3 regions of the Streptomyces sp. Je 1-332 genome follow, and region 1 is predicted to be linked to each of the others. Evidence: predicted binding sites of a transcription regulator. Region 1 holds the regulator's gene; each other region holds the start of a gene.
What was found. The regulator HrcA, encoded in region 1, represses chaperone genes, less so after heat shock. The targets are predictions, from matches to a motif close to TTNGCACTCNGNNNNNCNGAGTGCNAA.
Positions count from the first base shown of each region.

Region 2: groL (chaperonin GroEL) is a predicted target of HrcA. The motif match lies at 4,108-4,134, and genes of this name have one in related genera.
Region 3: groES (co-chaperone GroES) is a predicted target of HrcA. The motif match lies at 2,289-2,315, and genes of this name have one in related genera.

Region 1 covers NZ_CP160402.1:2,633,609-2,639,023, reverse strand. Annotated here, with positions in the region: gene hemW (radical SAM family heme chaperone HemW) at 1-274, shown strand, start outside; gene ABXJ52_RS12240 (DUF3097 domain-containing protein) at 479-1,303, opposite strand; gene ABXJ52_RS12235 (MBL fold metallo-hydrolase) at 1,339-2,082, opposite strand; gene hrcA (heat-inducible transcriptional repressor HrcA) at 2,285-3,301, shown strand; gene dnaJ (molecular chaperone DnaJ) at 3,302-4,441, shown strand; gene ABXJ52_RS12220 (nitronate monooxygenase) at 4,732-5,415, shown strand, end outside.
Region 2 covers NZ_CP160402.1:3,703,535-3,708,949, forward strand. Annotated here, with positions in the region: gene ABXJ52_RS16610 (Uma2 family endonuclease) at 1-547, shown strand, start outside; gene ABXJ52_RS16615 (hypothetical protein) at 953-2,242, shown strand; gene groL (chaperonin GroEL) at 2,355-3,980, opposite strand; gene ABXJ52_RS16625 (cold-shock protein) at 4,305-4,508, opposite strand; gene ABXJ52_RS16630 (MoaD/ThiS family protein) at 4,932-5,207, opposite strand; gene thrC (threonine synthase) at 5,313-5,415, opposite strand, start outside.
Region 3 covers NZ_CP160402.1:4,828,578-4,833,992, reverse strand. Annotated here, with positions in the region: gene groL (chaperonin GroEL) at 91-1,716, opposite strand; gene groES (co-chaperone GroES) at 1,837-2,145, opposite strand; gene ABXJ52_RS22070 (polysaccharide deacetylase family protein) at 2,712-3,665, opposite strand; gene ABXJ52_RS22065 (methyltransferase domain-containing protein) at 3,748-4,992, shown strand; gene ABXJ52_RS22060 (MFS transporter) at 5,372-5,415, opposite strand, start outside.

The DNA of each region.
Region 1 (5,415 bases):
GGCGTATGCGGGGGCGCTGGGCGCTGGGCGCTCGCCTGGGGCCGGGCGGGAGGTTCTCGCTGCGGAGGATCGGCGGGTGGAGCGGATTCTGCTGGAGCTGCGGCTGCTTGAGGGGTGTCCGTTGTCGTTGCTTCGGCCCGCCGGCCTTGCGGCCGCGGGGCGGGCCCTCGCGGACGGCCTCCTTCAGGCGGGGCCCTACGAGGAGGGGCGGGCCGTGCTGACCCTGCGGGGGCGGTTGTTGGCGGACGGGGTTGTGCGGGATCTGGTGGACTGAGGTTCCAGCGGCCCTGCGGGGCTCTCCCCAATCCCACCCCTTCCCGAAATTCCGGCTTCGCCGGCCGCACGGTTGCCGTCATCACCGGCTCCGCCGATTTCGTCCTCAAACGCCGGACGGGCTGGAGATGCCTGTCCGGGCCGGGTGGGCAGCCGTGGGGCAATCGGGTGGGTGGGCGGGAAAGAATCGCCGCGCAGCGGCGGCTCAAGACGCCGTCACGAAGTCGATCAGTTCTTCCACGCGGCCCAGCAGCGCCGGTTCAAGATCCCGGTAGCTCCGGACCGAGCCCAGGATCCGTTGCCACGCGGCGCCCGTGTTCGGGGGCCAGCCCAGTGCCTCGCAGACCCCCGTCTTCCAGTCCTGGCCGCGCGGGACGCGGGGCCACGCCGCGATCCCCACCGAGGACGGCTTCACCGCCTCCCACACGTCGATATAGGGATGCCCCACCACCAGCGCCGACGGAGAACTCACCGCCGCCGCGATCCTCGACTCCTTGGAGCCCGGGACCAGGTGGTCCACCAGGACCCCCAGGCGCGCGTCGGGCCCGGGGGAGAAGTCGTCCACGATCCCCGGCAGGTCGTCGATGCCCTCCAGGTACTCGACGACCACGCCCTCGATCCGCAGGTCGTCACCCCACACCCGCTCCACGAGCTCCGCGTCGTGCCGCCCCTCGACGTAGATCCGCCCGGCACGGGCGACCCGGGCTCGCGCCCCCGGCACGGCCACCGAACCCGAAGCGGTACGTGTGGGACGTACGGGCGAAGTAGCGGAAGCAGCGGTCGGGCGGACCAGCGTCACCGTCCGGCCCTCCAGGGCGAAGGCCCCCGGCGTCATCGGGAAGACGCGGTGCTTGCCGAAGCGGTCCTCCAGGGTCACCGTCGGACCCTCCGCCGTCTTCTCGCAGCGGATCACCGCCCCGCAGAAGCCGGTGCTCAGCTCCTCCACCACGAGGTCCGCCTCCGCGGCGACCTCCGGCACGGGCTTCTGCTTCTTCCAGGGCGGGGTCAGGTCCGCGGAGTACTGGCGCATTTTCCCGACGATAGGAAGAAGAAGGGGGAGGCTCGCTACGACACGCCGAAGCGGGCCGCCAGTGTGGCGCGTTGCGCACGGACAAACGCCGCATCGACCACCGCACCGTGCCCCGGCACGTACAGCGCGTCCTCGCCGCCCAGCTCCAGCAGCCGGTCGAGCGCGGCAGGCCACCGAGCTGGGACCGCGTCGGGGCCGGCCTGCGGTTCGCCCGACTCCTCGACCAGGTCGCCGCAGAAGACGATCTCCGGGGAGTGCGCGGTGCCCGGCACCAGGACCGCAAGGTCGTGGCCCGAGTGCCCGGGGCCCACGTTCGCGAGGAGCACCTGCACCCCGCCGCCCAGATCGAGCGTCCACTCCCCGCACACCGAGTGGTGCGGGGACACCAGCAGATCGGCGGCCTCCGCCGCGGCGTCCGGGGCGACCCCGTGCCGCACGGCGTCGTGGCGCAGCTCGTCGCGGCCCTTCGCCAGAAGCGCGTCGAGGCCGACGGCGCCGTACACCTCCACGCCCGCGAACGCCGCGGCGCCGAGCACATGGTCGAAGTGCGGGTGCGTCAGGACGAGGTGGGTGACCCGGCGGCCACCGCCGAGGATGCCGCGAGCCTCGGTGCGCAGTTCCCCGCCCTCGCGCAGCGTCGCCCCCGCCTCGATCATCAGCGCCGATTCGCCGCCGACCACCAGACCCGCCGTACAGTCCCAGACCGGCAGGCGCCGCCGCCCCACATGCGGCGCGAGCCGCTCCCAGCCCGCCTCGTCCCACGCCAGTGCCACGTCCATACAGTCGACGCTAGCCCCGCGCGGGCCGCTCGGCAGCCGCCACCTCGGCCTTCGGACCGACATAGGGGGTCCGGCCCTTGCCGGGGCCGTACCCGACGGCCGTACACTGGGCGCGGCGCAGGCTGGCACTCACCCCAGGGGAGTGCCAGGCAGGGCCGCAGGACAGACAGGTTTCAGGGCAAAAAGGTGGAGGTGAGCGCGGATGCTGAATGAACGCAGGCTCGAGGTGCTGCGCGCCATCGTCCACGACTACGTCGGCACCGAGGAGCCCGTCGGCTCCAAGGCGCTCACCGAGCGGCACAGCCTCGGGGTCTCCCCGGCCACCGTCCGCAACGACATGGCGGCACTCGAAGAGGAGGGGTTCATCGCCCAGCCTCATACGAGCGCGGGGCGCATCCCCACCGACAAGGGGTACCGCCTCTTCGTCGACAAGCTCGCGGGCGTCAAGCCGATGGCGGCCCCGGAGCGCAGGGCCATCCAGAACTTCCTCGACGGCGCCGTCGACCTCGACGACGTCGTGGCGCGCACGGTGCGGCTGCTCGCGCAGCTGACCCGGCAGGTCGCGGTCGTGCAGTATCCGTCCCTCACGCGGTCGACGGTGCGGCACGTGGAGCTGCTCTCGCTGGCTCCCGCCCGCCTGATGCTCGTGCTGATCACGGACACGGGCCGGGTCGAGCAGCGCATGATCGACTGTCCCGCGCCGTTCGGCGAGACCTCGCTCGCGGACCTGCGCGCGCGGCTCAACAGCCGCGTCGCGGGCCGTCGCTTCGCGGACGTGCCGCAGCTGGTGCAGGACATGACGGAGTCCTTCGACGCGGAGGACCGCGGCACGGTGGCGACGGTGCTCTCCACCCTCCTCGAAACCCTGGTCGAGGAGACCGAGGAGCGGCTGATGATCGGCGGAACGGCCAATCTCACCCGCTTCGGACATGACTTTCCCCTCACCATCAGGCCCGTCCTGGAGGCTCTTGAGGAGCAGGTCGTCCTGCTCAAGTTGCTTGGCGAAGCCACGGATTCGGGCATGACCGTACGGATCGGTCACGAGAACGCCCATGAGGGACTCAGCTCCACGTCCGTGGTCTCCGTCGGCTACGGTTCGGGCAGCGAGGCAGTAGCCAAACTCGGCGTGGTCGGCCCGACCCGCATGGACTATCCGGGAACGATGGGAGCAGTACGCGCAGTGGCACGTTACGTCGGACAGATCCTGGCGGAGTCGTAAGTGGCCACGGACTACTACGCCGTACTAGGCGTGCGCCGCGACGCTTCCCAGGACGAGATCAAGAAGGCCTTCCGGAGGCTTGCGCGAGAGCTTCACCCGGACGTGAATCCGGATCCGAAGACTCAGGAGCGCTTCAAGGAGATCAACGCCGCGTACGAGGTGTTGTCGGACCCGCAGAAGAAGCAGGTCTACGACCTCGGCGGTGACCCGCTGTCCCAGCAGGGCGGGGGCGGTGGCGCGGGCGGTTTCGGAGCCGGTGGCTTCGGCAACTTCTCGGACATCATGGACGCGTTCTTCGGGACGGCGTCGCAGCGTGGCCCCCGGTCGCGCACGCGCCGTGGCCAGGACGCCATGATTCGGCTCGAGATCGACCTGGACGAGGCGGCCTTCGGGACCACCAAGGACATACAGGTCGACACGGCGGTCGTCTGTACGACCTGCAGCGGTGAAGGTGCCGCGCCGGGGACATCCGCTCAGACGTGTGACATGTGCCGCGGTCGCGGCGAGGTGTCGCAGGTCACGCGGTCCTTCCTCGGCCAGGTCATGACGTCGCGGCCGTGCCCGCAGTGTCAGGGCTTCGGCACGGTCGTGCCCACCCCGTGCCCGGAGTGCGCCGGCGACGGCCGCATCCGGTCGCGGCGGACGCTCACCGTGAAGATCCCCGCCGGTGTCGACAACGGCACGCGGATCCAGCTCGCGGGCGAGGGCGAGGTCGGCCCCGGCGGGGGCCCCGCCGGTGACCTGTACGTGGAGATCCACGAGCTGCCGCACGCCGTGTTCCAGCGGCGCGGGGACGACCTGCACTGCACGGTCACCATCCCCATGACGGCCGCGGCCCTGGGCACCAAGGTGCCCCTGGAGACGTTGGACGGCATGGAAGAGGTCGACATCCGGCCGGGCACGCAGTCCGGCCAGTCGGTGCCGCTGCACGGCAGGGGCATCACGCACCTGCGGGGCGGCGGCCGCGGCGACCTCATCGTGCACGTCGAGGTCCTCACGCCGTCGAAGCTGGACGCGGAGCAGGAGCGGGTCCTGCGGGAACTGGCGGTGCTGCGCGGCGAGGAACGGCCCACGGGGCAGTTCCAGCCGGGGCAGCAGGGTCTGTTCTCACGCCTCAAGGACGCGTTCAACGGGCGGTAGCGCCTTTTACGGGCGAGGGCGCCTCGAGCGGTGCCTTTCCTGCGCCCCCGGTAGCGGTTCGCCCGTGCCGGGGGCGCTTTGCTGTCTGTCCGCGGGCTGTCCTGGGTTGCTCGCGCAGTTCCCCGCGCCCCTTACGGGGCGTCGTGGGTTGCTCGCGCCTCGTGGCGGAGCCGCACATGTCACAGCTCCGCGCCCCTTTTGGGGCGCTCCTGATCATGCCGGGTGACGGGTGGGTGGGTGGGAAAGTCCCGCGATTCGGCCCCCCGGCCAGGAAGTGGCACGATGCGTTCATGTCCTCCGCACTGACCGATCTCTGCCGCCTCCCGATCGTGCAGGCCCCCATGGCGGGCGGCGCCTCGTGCCCTCAGCTCGCCGCGGCCGTCTCCGAGGCCGGAGGCCTCGGTTTCCTCGCCGCCGGGTACAAAACCGCCGACGGGATGTACCAGGAGATCAAACAGCTGCGGGGGCTCACGAGCCGTCCGTTCGGCGTGAACCTCTTCATGCCGCAGCCCGAGTACGCGGACGCCGCCGCCGTCGACGTGTACCGCAACCAGCTCGCCGGTGAGGCCGCCTGGTACGAGACGCAGCTCGGCGACCCGGACAGTGGCCGCGACGACAACTACGACGCCAAGCTGGCGATCCTCGTCGAGGACCCGGTGCCGCTGGTGTCGTTCACCTTCGGCTGCCCCACCCGCGACGTCTTCGACGCCTTCGCCCGGGTCGGCACCATCACCGTCGCCACCGTCACCTCGCCCGAAGAGGCGCAGACCGCCCAGTGGTCGGGCGCCGACGCCGTGTGCGTCCAGGGCATCGAGGCAGGCGGCCACCAGGGCACGCACCGCGACAACCCCGAGACCGACGGCGCCGGGCTCGGCCTCCTCTCGCTCATCGCGCAGGTGCGCGAGACCGTGCAGATCCCGGTCGTCGCGGCCGGCGGCCTGATGCGCGGCTCGCAGATCGCGGCGGTGCTCGCG
Region 2 (5,415 bases), 1.1 Mb from region 1:
CGACGTCGAGGACTTCGAGGAGCTCGCCCGCGTGGCCCCCGAGACAGTCACGCTCGAACTCATCAACGGAAAGCTTGAGGTCAAGCCCGTGCCGGACGGCGACCACGGATCGATCGTCATGTGGGTGCTTCGGCAATGCATGATGCAGCGCCCCGAACTGGCCCTGCACCTGGAGCAGGGTCTGCGCGTCGACACGTACCGGAAGGGCTGCATCAGGCCGGACGGCTCTCTGACCCCGGTCGACTACTTCGCCGGACAAGGCGAGTGGGCATCCCCCGACGGCGTACTGATGGCCGTCGAGGTGACTTCCCGCGACCGGGACACCGATCGCCGCGACCGACAGGACAAGCCGCGCGCCTACGCCTACGTCGGCATCCCTGTCTATCTGCTCATCGACCGTGAGAACCACACCGTCGTCGTGTACAGCTCACCGGAAAACGGCGTCTACCAGAGCCGCCGCCCATTCCACTACGGCTCCACCGTCCGCCTCCCCGCCCCAGTAGCCATCACTCTAGAAACCGAAAAGCTCAAGGACTATGCCAACTGATCCCACCCCCTGGCCCCGGCAGGCAGGTCCCCGCCGTCCACCGAGGGCCCAGGCCGCGTCTGAGGAGTACGCGAGCGGTGGCGGCATGCGGCACAGTCAGGGACCCCCGCGCGAAGGCTGAACCGGCCCCCTCCCGGTCGCCTTCGCGACATACTTCCCCGGCCCCGGCAGGCCCCCTCAGGCCCCGCTGACCGAGTTCCGCCGCTGACACGACCGCCGCCCGGCCGTCGACCACGGCGCCCCGAAGACTCCCCGGCCGACGCAGTGCAAATGCCGCCATTTCCCCTCTGTCCGAAAGGACCCCGCTCCCCGCGCGGAAACCTGAGACCACCTTCCGGCACCTACGTGACGTATCGAGGATGGCACCGAACGTCATCGAAGCGGCACAACCGGAGGGGACCCTTCATGACCGACCGCAGCGGGCCCAACCAGCCCCACGAGCCCCACGAGTCCAACGAGTCCAACGACCCCCACGAGCCCACCGAAGAGCAGATCATCGAGGCCTGGCGGTCCGCCGCCCACATCACCCTGGCTCCCGGCCCCCAGGAGGTGTCCGAGGCGGCCCCCACCCCGGACCAGGAGTGGACGCTGCCGGGCGGCAGGGCCTGGGTGTACCTCGCCGACCCCGGGCAAGGGCTCACCAAGCCCGTGATCCTCGCCGACGGCTTCAGCGCGGGACCGAGCGACCTGGACTTCCTCTACGAAGGCCTGGACCGCGGCGAGTACGCGCTCATCAGCGAGCTGCGGACGCGCGGCAGGGACGTCATCATCCTCGGCTTCGACGAGCGCAGCGCCTCCATCCTGGACAACGCCGTGGCGGCGCGCTCGGCGATCCAGGAGGCGATCGCGCGGCGCACCGGCGACCACCCGCTGACCGTAGGCGGCTTCAGCATGGGCGGCCTGGTCACGCGGTACGCGCTCGCCAAGATGGAACACGACGGCGTCGACCACCAGACCGCGCTGTACCTCTCCTACGACAGCCCGCACCGCGGGGCCTGGATCCCGATCGGGCTCCAGTCGTTCGCGCACTACATCCGGCGGCTCAACGCGGCCTTCTCGAACCAGATGAACAGCCCGGCCGCGCGCCAGCTCCTGTGGCAGCACATCGCGGAGTGGGACGACACCCCGGAGACCGACAAGGAGCGCGTCGAGTTCCTCGCCGAGCTGGAGCGGGTCGGCGGCTGGCCGAGCCGCCCGCGGAAGATCGGCGTCGCCAACGGCGTACGTACCGGCGTCGCCAACGGCATCACCCCGGGGCGGCGGGCGTTCCGCGGCAAGGGCCTCGCCATCACCGGCACCCACCTCCACACGCAGCCCGAGGGGGTGGATCAACTGGTCGCCCAGCTACGGGTGGTGACCCTGCGCAAGCCGCAGATCCGCACCTCGGGCCTGCCCGAGATCGACGGCGCACCCGGCGGCACCCTGGAGGGCTTCGGCATCCTCGCCGACGAGCTGAACAGCATCCCCGCGATCATCGGCCTCGGCGCGGAGGCCGAGATCCGCGAACACTGCTTCGTACCCTCCGTCAGCGCGATCGCCCTGCGCGACATCAACACCCACGAGAACCTGCACACCCCGTTCCCGGAACAGTCCGAGGACAGCGAGTTGGACGAGTACCTCTGCGCCACCCACAACGAGCCCCACACCCTGATCACGCAAGAACTCTGCACCTGGCTGCTCGACCGCCTGCCGTAGTCACGCACAGCTGCACGGCTCCGGAAACGCCCGAGGGCGGCACCCCTTCGTGAGAAGGAGTGCCGCCCTCGGTTCGCGTGAAGCGATGAACCGCTGATCAACCAGAGGTCGATCAGAAGTCCATGTCACCGCCCGGCATGCCGCCGCCGGCCGGGGCAGCGCCCGCCTTCTCCGGCTTGTCGGCGATGACGGCCTCGGTGGTGAGGAACAGCGCGGCGATGGACGCGGCGTTCTGCAGGGCGGAGCGCGTGACCTTCGCCGGGTCGAGGATGCCCTCGGCGATCATGTCCACGTACTCACCGGTCGCGGCGTTCAGGCCGTGGCCGACGGTGAGGTTGCGGACCTTCTCGACGACGACGCCGCCCTCAAGGCCGCCGTTGACGGCGATCTGCTTGAGCGGGGCCTCCAGGGCGAGCTTCACGGCGTTGGCGCCGGTCGCCTCGTCACCCTCGAGCTCCAGCTTCTCGAAGACGGCGGCGGCCTGCAGCAGCGCCACGCCACCACCGGCGACGATGCCCTCTTCGACGGCCGCCTTCGCGTTGCGAACGGCGTCCTCGATGCGGTGCTTGCGCTCCTTGAGCTCGACCTCGGTCGCGGCACCGGCCTTGATGACCGCAACACCGCCGGCGAGCTTCGCCAGGCGCTCCTGCAGCTTCTCGCGGTCGTAGTCGCTGTCCGAGTTCTCGATCTCGGCGCGGATCTGGTTGACGCGGCCCTGGACCTGGTCGCTCTCACCGGAGCCGTCGACGATCGTCGTCTCGTCCTTGGTGATGACGACCTTGCGGGCGCGGCCGAGCAGGTCGAGACCGGCGTTCTCCAGCTTGAGGCCGACCTCCTCGGAGATGACGGTGCCACCGGTGAGGATGGCGATGTCGCCGAGCATGGCCTTGCGGCGGTCACCGAAGCCCGGGGCCTTGACGGCGACGGACTTGAAGGTGCCACGGATCTTGTTGACGACCAGGGTCGACAGGGCCTCGCCCTCGACGTCCTCGGCGATGATCAGCAGCGGCTTGCCGGACTGCATGACCTTCTCGAGGAGCGGAAGGAGGTCCTTCACGTTCGAGATCTTCGAGTTCACGATCAGGATGTACGGGTCGTCGAGCGACGCCTCCATACGCTCCATGTCCGTGGCGAAGTACGCCGAGATGTAGCCCTTGTCGAAGCGCATGCCCTCGGTGAGCTCAAGCTCGAGACCGAAGGTCTGCGACTCCTCGACGGTGATGACGCCTTCCTTGCCGACCTTGTCCATCGCCTCGGCGATGAGCTCGCCGATCTGGGTGTCGGCGGCGGAGATGGAGGCGGTCGAAGCGATCTGCTCCTTGGTCTCCACGTCCTTGGCCTGCTCGAGCAGGGCGCCCGAGACGGCCTCGACGGCCTTCTCGATGCCGCGCTTGAGGGCCATCGGGTTGGCACCGGCGGCTACGTTGCGAAGGCCCTCGCGGACCAGCGCCTGCGCCAGGACGGTCGCGGTCGTCGTGCCGTCACCGGCGACGTCGTCCGTCTTCTTCGCGACCTCCTTGACCAGCTCGGCGCCGATCTTCTCGTACGGGTCCTCGAGCTCGATCTCCTTGGCGATGGAAACACCATCGTTGGTGATCGTGGGGGCGCCCCACTTCTTCTCGAGGACGACGTTGCGACCCTTGGGGCCCAGGGTCACCTTGACGGCGTCGGCGAGCTGGTTCATGCCGCGCTCGAGGCCGCGCCGTGCCTCCTCGTCGAACGCGATGATCTTGGCCATGTGAAGTGGTCCTCCCGGACAGGGGTGGCATGCTCCGGATCGCGCCAGTGCCCGCGACGGACGGCCTGCAAACCTTGTGGTTCCTTGCCCCACCCGGCCTGCGGGCCTCACCGACCCGATCCAAGTTCTGTCACTCTCACTCGGAGAGTGCTAAGCCCAATGATTAGCACTCGACCCCTACGAGTGCAAGCGCCTCTCACGGATCTCAGACGTACGAGGGGGGTGCGTCCCCGGCCGGGCCGCCGGGGGACGCACGAGGGCCCGCACCCCTGTCGGGATGCGGGCCCTCGTCACTCGCTAAGTCGCTGGCCGATCGCGCCGAGATCAGACGGCGAGCTTGACCATGTCCGCCTGCGGACCCTTCTGGCCCTGCGAGATCTCGAACTCCACTCGCTGACCTTCTTCAAGGGTGCGGTAGCCGTCCATCTGAATCGCGCTGTAGTGGACGAAAACATCCGCACCACCGTCGACCGCGATGAAGCCGTACCCCTTCTCCGCGTTGAACCACTTGACGGTGCCCTGAGCCATGCCTAACTCCCCTATTACTGGCCCTTGCACGGGCCCGCACTTCGCGGACCCGGGTCAGACCTCACCCCCCCAATGGGTTGTGGAGGCGTGCGCCGGAACGCGTCGACCGCGGCTGAATGTATCTGTCCAACTGCCCTCTGCAACAGGTCAATCGGACGAGAATTCTGGGCACGCCTGATCGGTAATATGCGGAGAATTCGCCGGAGTTCAGGGCAAGTCGGGCCAGACAAATGCCACGGAGGGGGCAAATGGGCAGTGCACTTTGGCTACTTCTTGTCGCCCTCAGGGCGACTTCGTATATGCGCTCGGCACAAACAGGAAGCTCGCTTCCCAACTGTACCGCGCTCAATCGCATGGAATTGCCCCCTCCGCTTCTCTCGCGGAGGGGGCAATGTCAATTACGCAGGGTGTTTCTTTAAAGGATCAACCACCGGCGACGGCGGGGATGATGGAGACCCCCGCGCCGTCCGGCGTCGCGGTCTCAAGACCCTGCTCGAAGCGCACGTCGTCGTCGTTCACGTAGACGTTCACGAAGCGCCGCAGCTTGCCCTGGTCGTCCAGGACGCGCGCCGCGATACCGGTGTGGTTCTTCTCCAGGTCGGCGATGACCTCGGAGAGAGTCGCCCCCTCGGCGGCGACCTCGGACTGACCGCCGGTGTAGGTGCGAAGAATGGTGGGGATGCGGACCTTGACGCTCATTGATTCACCTCGGTAGTTCAGGAGGGGCGCCCGTGAGGGGCGCCCCGTCAGGGGCGCGGGGAACTGCGCGACCAGCCACGACGGCCCCGCAGTCAGCGAACAAGCTCAGCCTGCGAGCCCGGCGGCGCGAAACGCGTCAAGGCTGGGGCGAATCGTGGCGGTCGCCTGAGACGTCTCGGCGACCGCGTCGAGAGTCTTGAGGCCGTCA
Region 3 (5,415 bases), 2.2 Mb from region 1:
CGGGCTCGCACGCGAGAACGCACGGAGGCCCGGCACCCCGAAGTGGGGTGCCGGGCCTCCGTTTCAGCTACGCGGCAGCGTCAGGCGAGGTCAGTGCGAGTGACCGTGACCGTGGCCCGCGGCGTCGCCCTCGTCCTCGGCCGGCTTCTCGACGACCAGGGTCTCGGTCGTCAGGAGCAGCGACGCGATGGACGCGGCGTTCTCCAGCGCGGAGCGCGTCACCTTGACCGGGTCGATGACGCCGGCCTTGACCAGGTCGCCGTACTCGCCGGTCGCGGCGTTGAAGCCGAAGCCCTTGTCGAGCTCGGCGACCTTCGAGGTGATGACGTAGCCCTCGAGGCCGGCGTTCTCGGCGATCCAGCGCAGCGGCTCGACGGCGGCGCGGCGGACGACGGCGACACCGGTGGCCTCGTCGCCCTCCTTGCCGAGGGAGTCACCGAGCACCTTGGCGGCGTGCACCAGAGCGGAGCCACCACCGGAGACGATGCCCTCCTCGACCGCGGCGCGGGTCGCGGAGATGGCGTCCTCCAGACGGTGCTTCTTCTCCTTCAGCTCCACCTCGGTGGCGGCGCCGACCTTGATGACGCACACGCCGCCGGCCAGCTTCGCGAGGCGCTCCTGGAGCTTCTCGCGGTCCCAGTCGGAGTCCGTGGCCTCGATCTCGGCCTTGATCTGGTTGACGCGGCCCTGCACCTCGGAGGCGTCGCCGCCACCGTCGACGACCGTGGTGTCGTCCTTGGTGATGGTCACGCGGCGGGCGGTGCCGAGCACGTCGAGGCCGACCTGGTCGAGCTTGAGGCCGACCTCTTCGGCGATGACGGTGCCGCCGGTGAGGGTGGCGAGGTCACCGAGCATGGCCTTGCGGCGGTCGCCGAAGCCGGGGGCCTTCACCGCGACGGCGTTGAAGGTGCCGCGGATCTTGTTCACGACCAGGGTCGAAAGGGCCTCGCCCTCGACGTCCTCGGCGATGATCAGGAGCGGCTTCGAGGCGTTGGTCTGGATGACCTTCTCGAGCAGCGGCAGCAGGTCCTGGATGGACGAGATCTTGCCCTGGTGGATCAGGATGTACGGGTCGTCGAGGACGGCCTCCATACGCTCCTGGTCGGACACCATGTACGGGGACAGGTAGCCCTTGTCGAAGGCCATGCCCTCGGTGAAGTCCAGCTCCAGACCGAAGGTGTTGGACTCCTCGACGGTGATGACACCGTCCTTGCCGACCTTGTCCATCGCCTCGGCGATGAGCTCGCCGACCTGCGGGTCCTGGGCGGACAGACCGGCGACGGCCGCGATGTCGGCCTTGTCGTCGATCGGGCGCGCGGTGGCGAGGAGCTCCGCGGCGACGGCCGCGACGGCGGCGTCGATGCCCTTCTTCAGGGCGGCCGGGGAGGCGCCGGCGGCGACGTTGCGCAGGCCTTCCTTGACCAGGGCCTGGGCGAGCACGGTCGCGGTGGTGGTGCCGTCACCCGCGATGTCGTTGGTCTTGGTCGCCACCTCCTTGACGAGCTGGGCGCCGAGGTTCTCGTACGGGTCCTCGACCTCGACCTCACGGGCGATGGTGACGCCGTCGTTGGTGATGGTGGGAGCGCCGAACTTCTTGTCGATGACGACGTTGCGGCCGCGGGGGCCGATCGTCACCTTGACCGTGTCGGCAAGCTTGTTGACGCCGCGCTCGAGGGCGCGACGGGCGTCCTCGTCGAACTTCAGGATCTTCGCCATGGGAGCGGTTCAGCCCTCTCGAAAAATCGGGTTTAACGAACTTCGCCCCTCGCCGCCCGGCAATCAGCAGCGGGGTGACCAGGGGCGAAGCTCAAAAGCAATACTGGTGAAGCAGGTGAATTACTTCTCGACGATCGCGAGCACGTCGCGAGCCGAGAGGACGAGGTACTCGTCGCCGTTGTACTTCACCTCGGTGCCGCCGTACTTGCTGTACAGCACGACATCGCCGACCTTCACGTCGAGCGGCAGGCGCTCGCCGTTCTCGAAGCGGCCCGGGCCCACGGCGAGGACAGCACCCTCCTGGGGCTTCTCCTTCGCGGTGTCCGGAATGACCAGGCCAGAGGCCGTGGTCTGCTCGGCGTCGAGCGGCTGGACCACAATGCGGTCCTCGAGCGGCTTGATGGCAACCTTGGAGCTGGCGGTCGTCACGATCCGGTCTCCCCCTTCGGAGATCTACGGGGTTAACAGTCTGGGGTGGCGACCAGGTGGATCCGTCGTCGCGGGTGCCGGACCTGCCCGTCGCTGTTGGCACTCTCCAGTGGTGAGTGCCAGGGTTGACACTAGGACGACGATTAGCACTCGGTCAAGCGGACTGCTAATTCGCTGACGCGGGTCTTATCCGGGTGGTGACGCCGAGCGGCCCCCGCGCCCCTCGGGACAACGCGTCCCCGCGGTCGGCGGTTCCGCCTCCGTGGCCGTGCTCCGCCCCGAATCCGTGACCGTGTGCCCCTTCTCCGCAGCCGTGCGCCGCCCCGCCTCCGTCGTCGACCGCCGCCCCGCATCCGTCGTCAACCGCCGTCCCGTTTCCGGCGCCCCCGCAGGCGGAGGGCAGCTGGGCGACGCACCGGGCTTCTTCGGCGGGACCTTCTCCGCCGCCTTCCGCCCCAGCCTCTCGATCGGGTCGACCGACTGCGCGCACCCCGTGAGCAGCGCGGGCGCGAGCACGCCTGCCGCGAGCGCGCCGGCGAGGAACCGCCGCGCCCGCGCCCGCCCGGTCACAGGTAGTCCTCCAGCCTGGCCACCGCGTACCCCTTGTCGGTGACCGTCTTCATGACCTTGCGGATCATGTCGGGCATCGTGCCCTTCCAGTCCTCGCGTCCCCGGAAGTGCGTGAGGATGATGTCGCCGGGGTGCAGGTCCCGGTCCCACTCGCGCCAGTCCATGCGGTCGGGGAACGCCTCGGACGCCCACAGCGGGACGGCCTTGATGCCGCAGGACTTGGCGGCGCGCAGCGAGTCCGCGTTGTAGTTGCCGTACGGCGGCCGGAAGAGCTCGGGGCGTTTGCCGTACCGCTTGTGGATGACGTCCTGCATGCCGCAGATCTCGCGCCGCTGCTGCTTGTACGAGAGTCCCGGCAGGTAGGGGTGGTTCAGGGTGTGGTTGTTGAGCGCGACCCCGCGGGACTGCATCTTCTTGAAGTAGCCGTAGTCCTCCTTGACCAGGTAGTCGCTGAGGAACGCGGTGTACGGGATCTGCAGTTCGCTCATCATCTTGAGCAGCGCCGGGTCCTTCTCGGCGCCGTCGTCGATGGTCAGGAAGACGACCTTCTTCTTGGTCGGGATGGTCGTGAAGACCGGCGGCAGACTCGCCTGCCCCTTCACCTCGAACCCCTTGCGGGTGGTGATCGCCGGCTTCTTGGCCGGGGCGGGCGGCGCGGCCAGCGGGGGCTTGGCCAGGCCCCAGCGTTTCGCGGCCGCGGCGCGGGCGACCTGGGTGACGCGGAGTTTGTGGGCGTAGGAGTCGAGGGCGCGGGCGGGCGGTGCGTCCAGGCGCTGCTGACCGGGGGCGGGGTTCGCTCCGCCGTCGTCGCCCGAGGCGCAGCCGGAGACGATGGCGGCGGCGGTCAGCACGGCGGCCCCGGCCCGCACCCGGCCCCTGACCCGGCCCTGCGCCCGGCCCCGCCCCTTCCGCCTCGCCCTGAATTTGTCGTTTTGTCGTACTAGTTGCATGGCGCCGGATCTTTGCAGCTCACAGCCCCGCTGCCCGGCCGACACCGCCGCCGGACGCACACCATCCACCGACTGGCCCACAATGGGCCGGGTGAACGACCTCGACCGTGATCCGACTGCCCCGACTGCCCCGACTGCCCTGGCCTCCTTCTCCGCGCTCCTCACCCCCGAAGGCCGGGCCCTGCTCGATCTCGACGAGGTGCGGGAGGCCGACCCGGCCCGGGAGCTGGCCGTCGCGACCCGCCTGCGCCGCGGGCACCCGGCGGAACTGGTCACGGCGGTGCTCGCGCAGGCGCGGCTGCGGCGGCGTGCGGTGGCGAAGTTCGGGGCCGAGGACGCGGGCCGGATGTTCTTCACCCCGAACGGCGTCGAACAGGCGACCCGTACGAGCGTGGCCGTGCATCGCGCGGAGAGCTTCAAGGCCCTCGGCGTCCGCGCCCTGGCCGACCTGTGCTGCGGCATCGGCGGCGACGCGATCGCCCTGGCCCGTGCCGGTGTCACCGTCCTCGCCGTCGACCGCGACCCGCTGACCTGCGCGGTGGCGCGCGCGAACGCGGAGGCGCTCGGGCTCGGGGATCTCATCGAGGTGCGCGAGGCCGACGTCACCGAGGTCGACACGTCCGCGTACGACGCGGTCTTCGTCGACCCGGCGCGGCGGGGCGGGCGGGGCCGCATCTTCGACCCCGAGGCCTACTCCCCGCCGCTCTCCTGGGCGATCGAGGCCGCCCGCACGGCTCCGCACGCGGCGCTGAAGATCGCCCCCGGGATCCCGCACGAGGCGATCCCCGCAGACGCCGCGGCCGAGTGGATCTCGGACGCCGGGGACGTGAAGGAGGCGGTGCTGTGGTTCGGCACGGACACCCCCTCCTCGCACCGCGCCACGCTGCTGCCCTCGGGGGCGTCGCTGTGGTCCTCGCTCGACGCGATGCTGCCGGACCCGCGGGTGCGGACGGTCGGGCGCTATCTGTACGAGCCGGACGGCGCCGTCATCCGTGCGCACCTGGTGGCGGAGGTGGCCACGCGGGTGAAGGGCGGCCTGATCGACGAGACCATCGCGTACGCCACCTCCGACTCCCTGCACCCGACGCCGTACGCGGCGGCTTACGAGATCACCGACCAACTCCCCTTCGGTGTGAAGAAGTTGAAGGCGTTGCTGCGGGAGCGGGAGGTCGGCACCCTGACGGTGAAGAAGCGGGGCTCAGCGGTGGAACCGGAGGAACTACGCCGCAAGGTGAAGCCGCAGGGCAAGAACGCGGCGACGGTGTTCCTGACGCGGGTGGCGGGGGCGCCGACGATGCTGATCGGGCAGCCGGTGGCAAACACCTGAAACCCCGGGCACCGGGCCGCGGACTCCCGGGCACCCGGCCTCCCCGGCTCCTGGCCACGGGCTCCCAGGCATCCGGCCTCCCTGACTCCTGACCGCGGGCTCCCAGACACCCGGCCTCCCCGACTCCGGACCGCAGGCACCCAGCCGCGGCCCCGGCCCCCGTGCCGCAGGCGCCGCGTCCCGGGCCCGGGTCTGCCCCCCTTCATCACCGGCTCCGCCGAGCTCGTCCTCAAACGCCGGACAGGCTGTCGTCCGGCCCTCCCCAGCAGCAACTTCCGCCCCCGCGATTGCGCGTGACCCCCGCCTCCCGCTCGAACTCCGCCCGCGCCTATGCCCCATCGGGTGGCGGCGGAGGACTTCTCCTCGCCTCTCACCCATCTCACCCATGCGTCGAACGGGAGACCCCCGGACCGACGTCGTCGC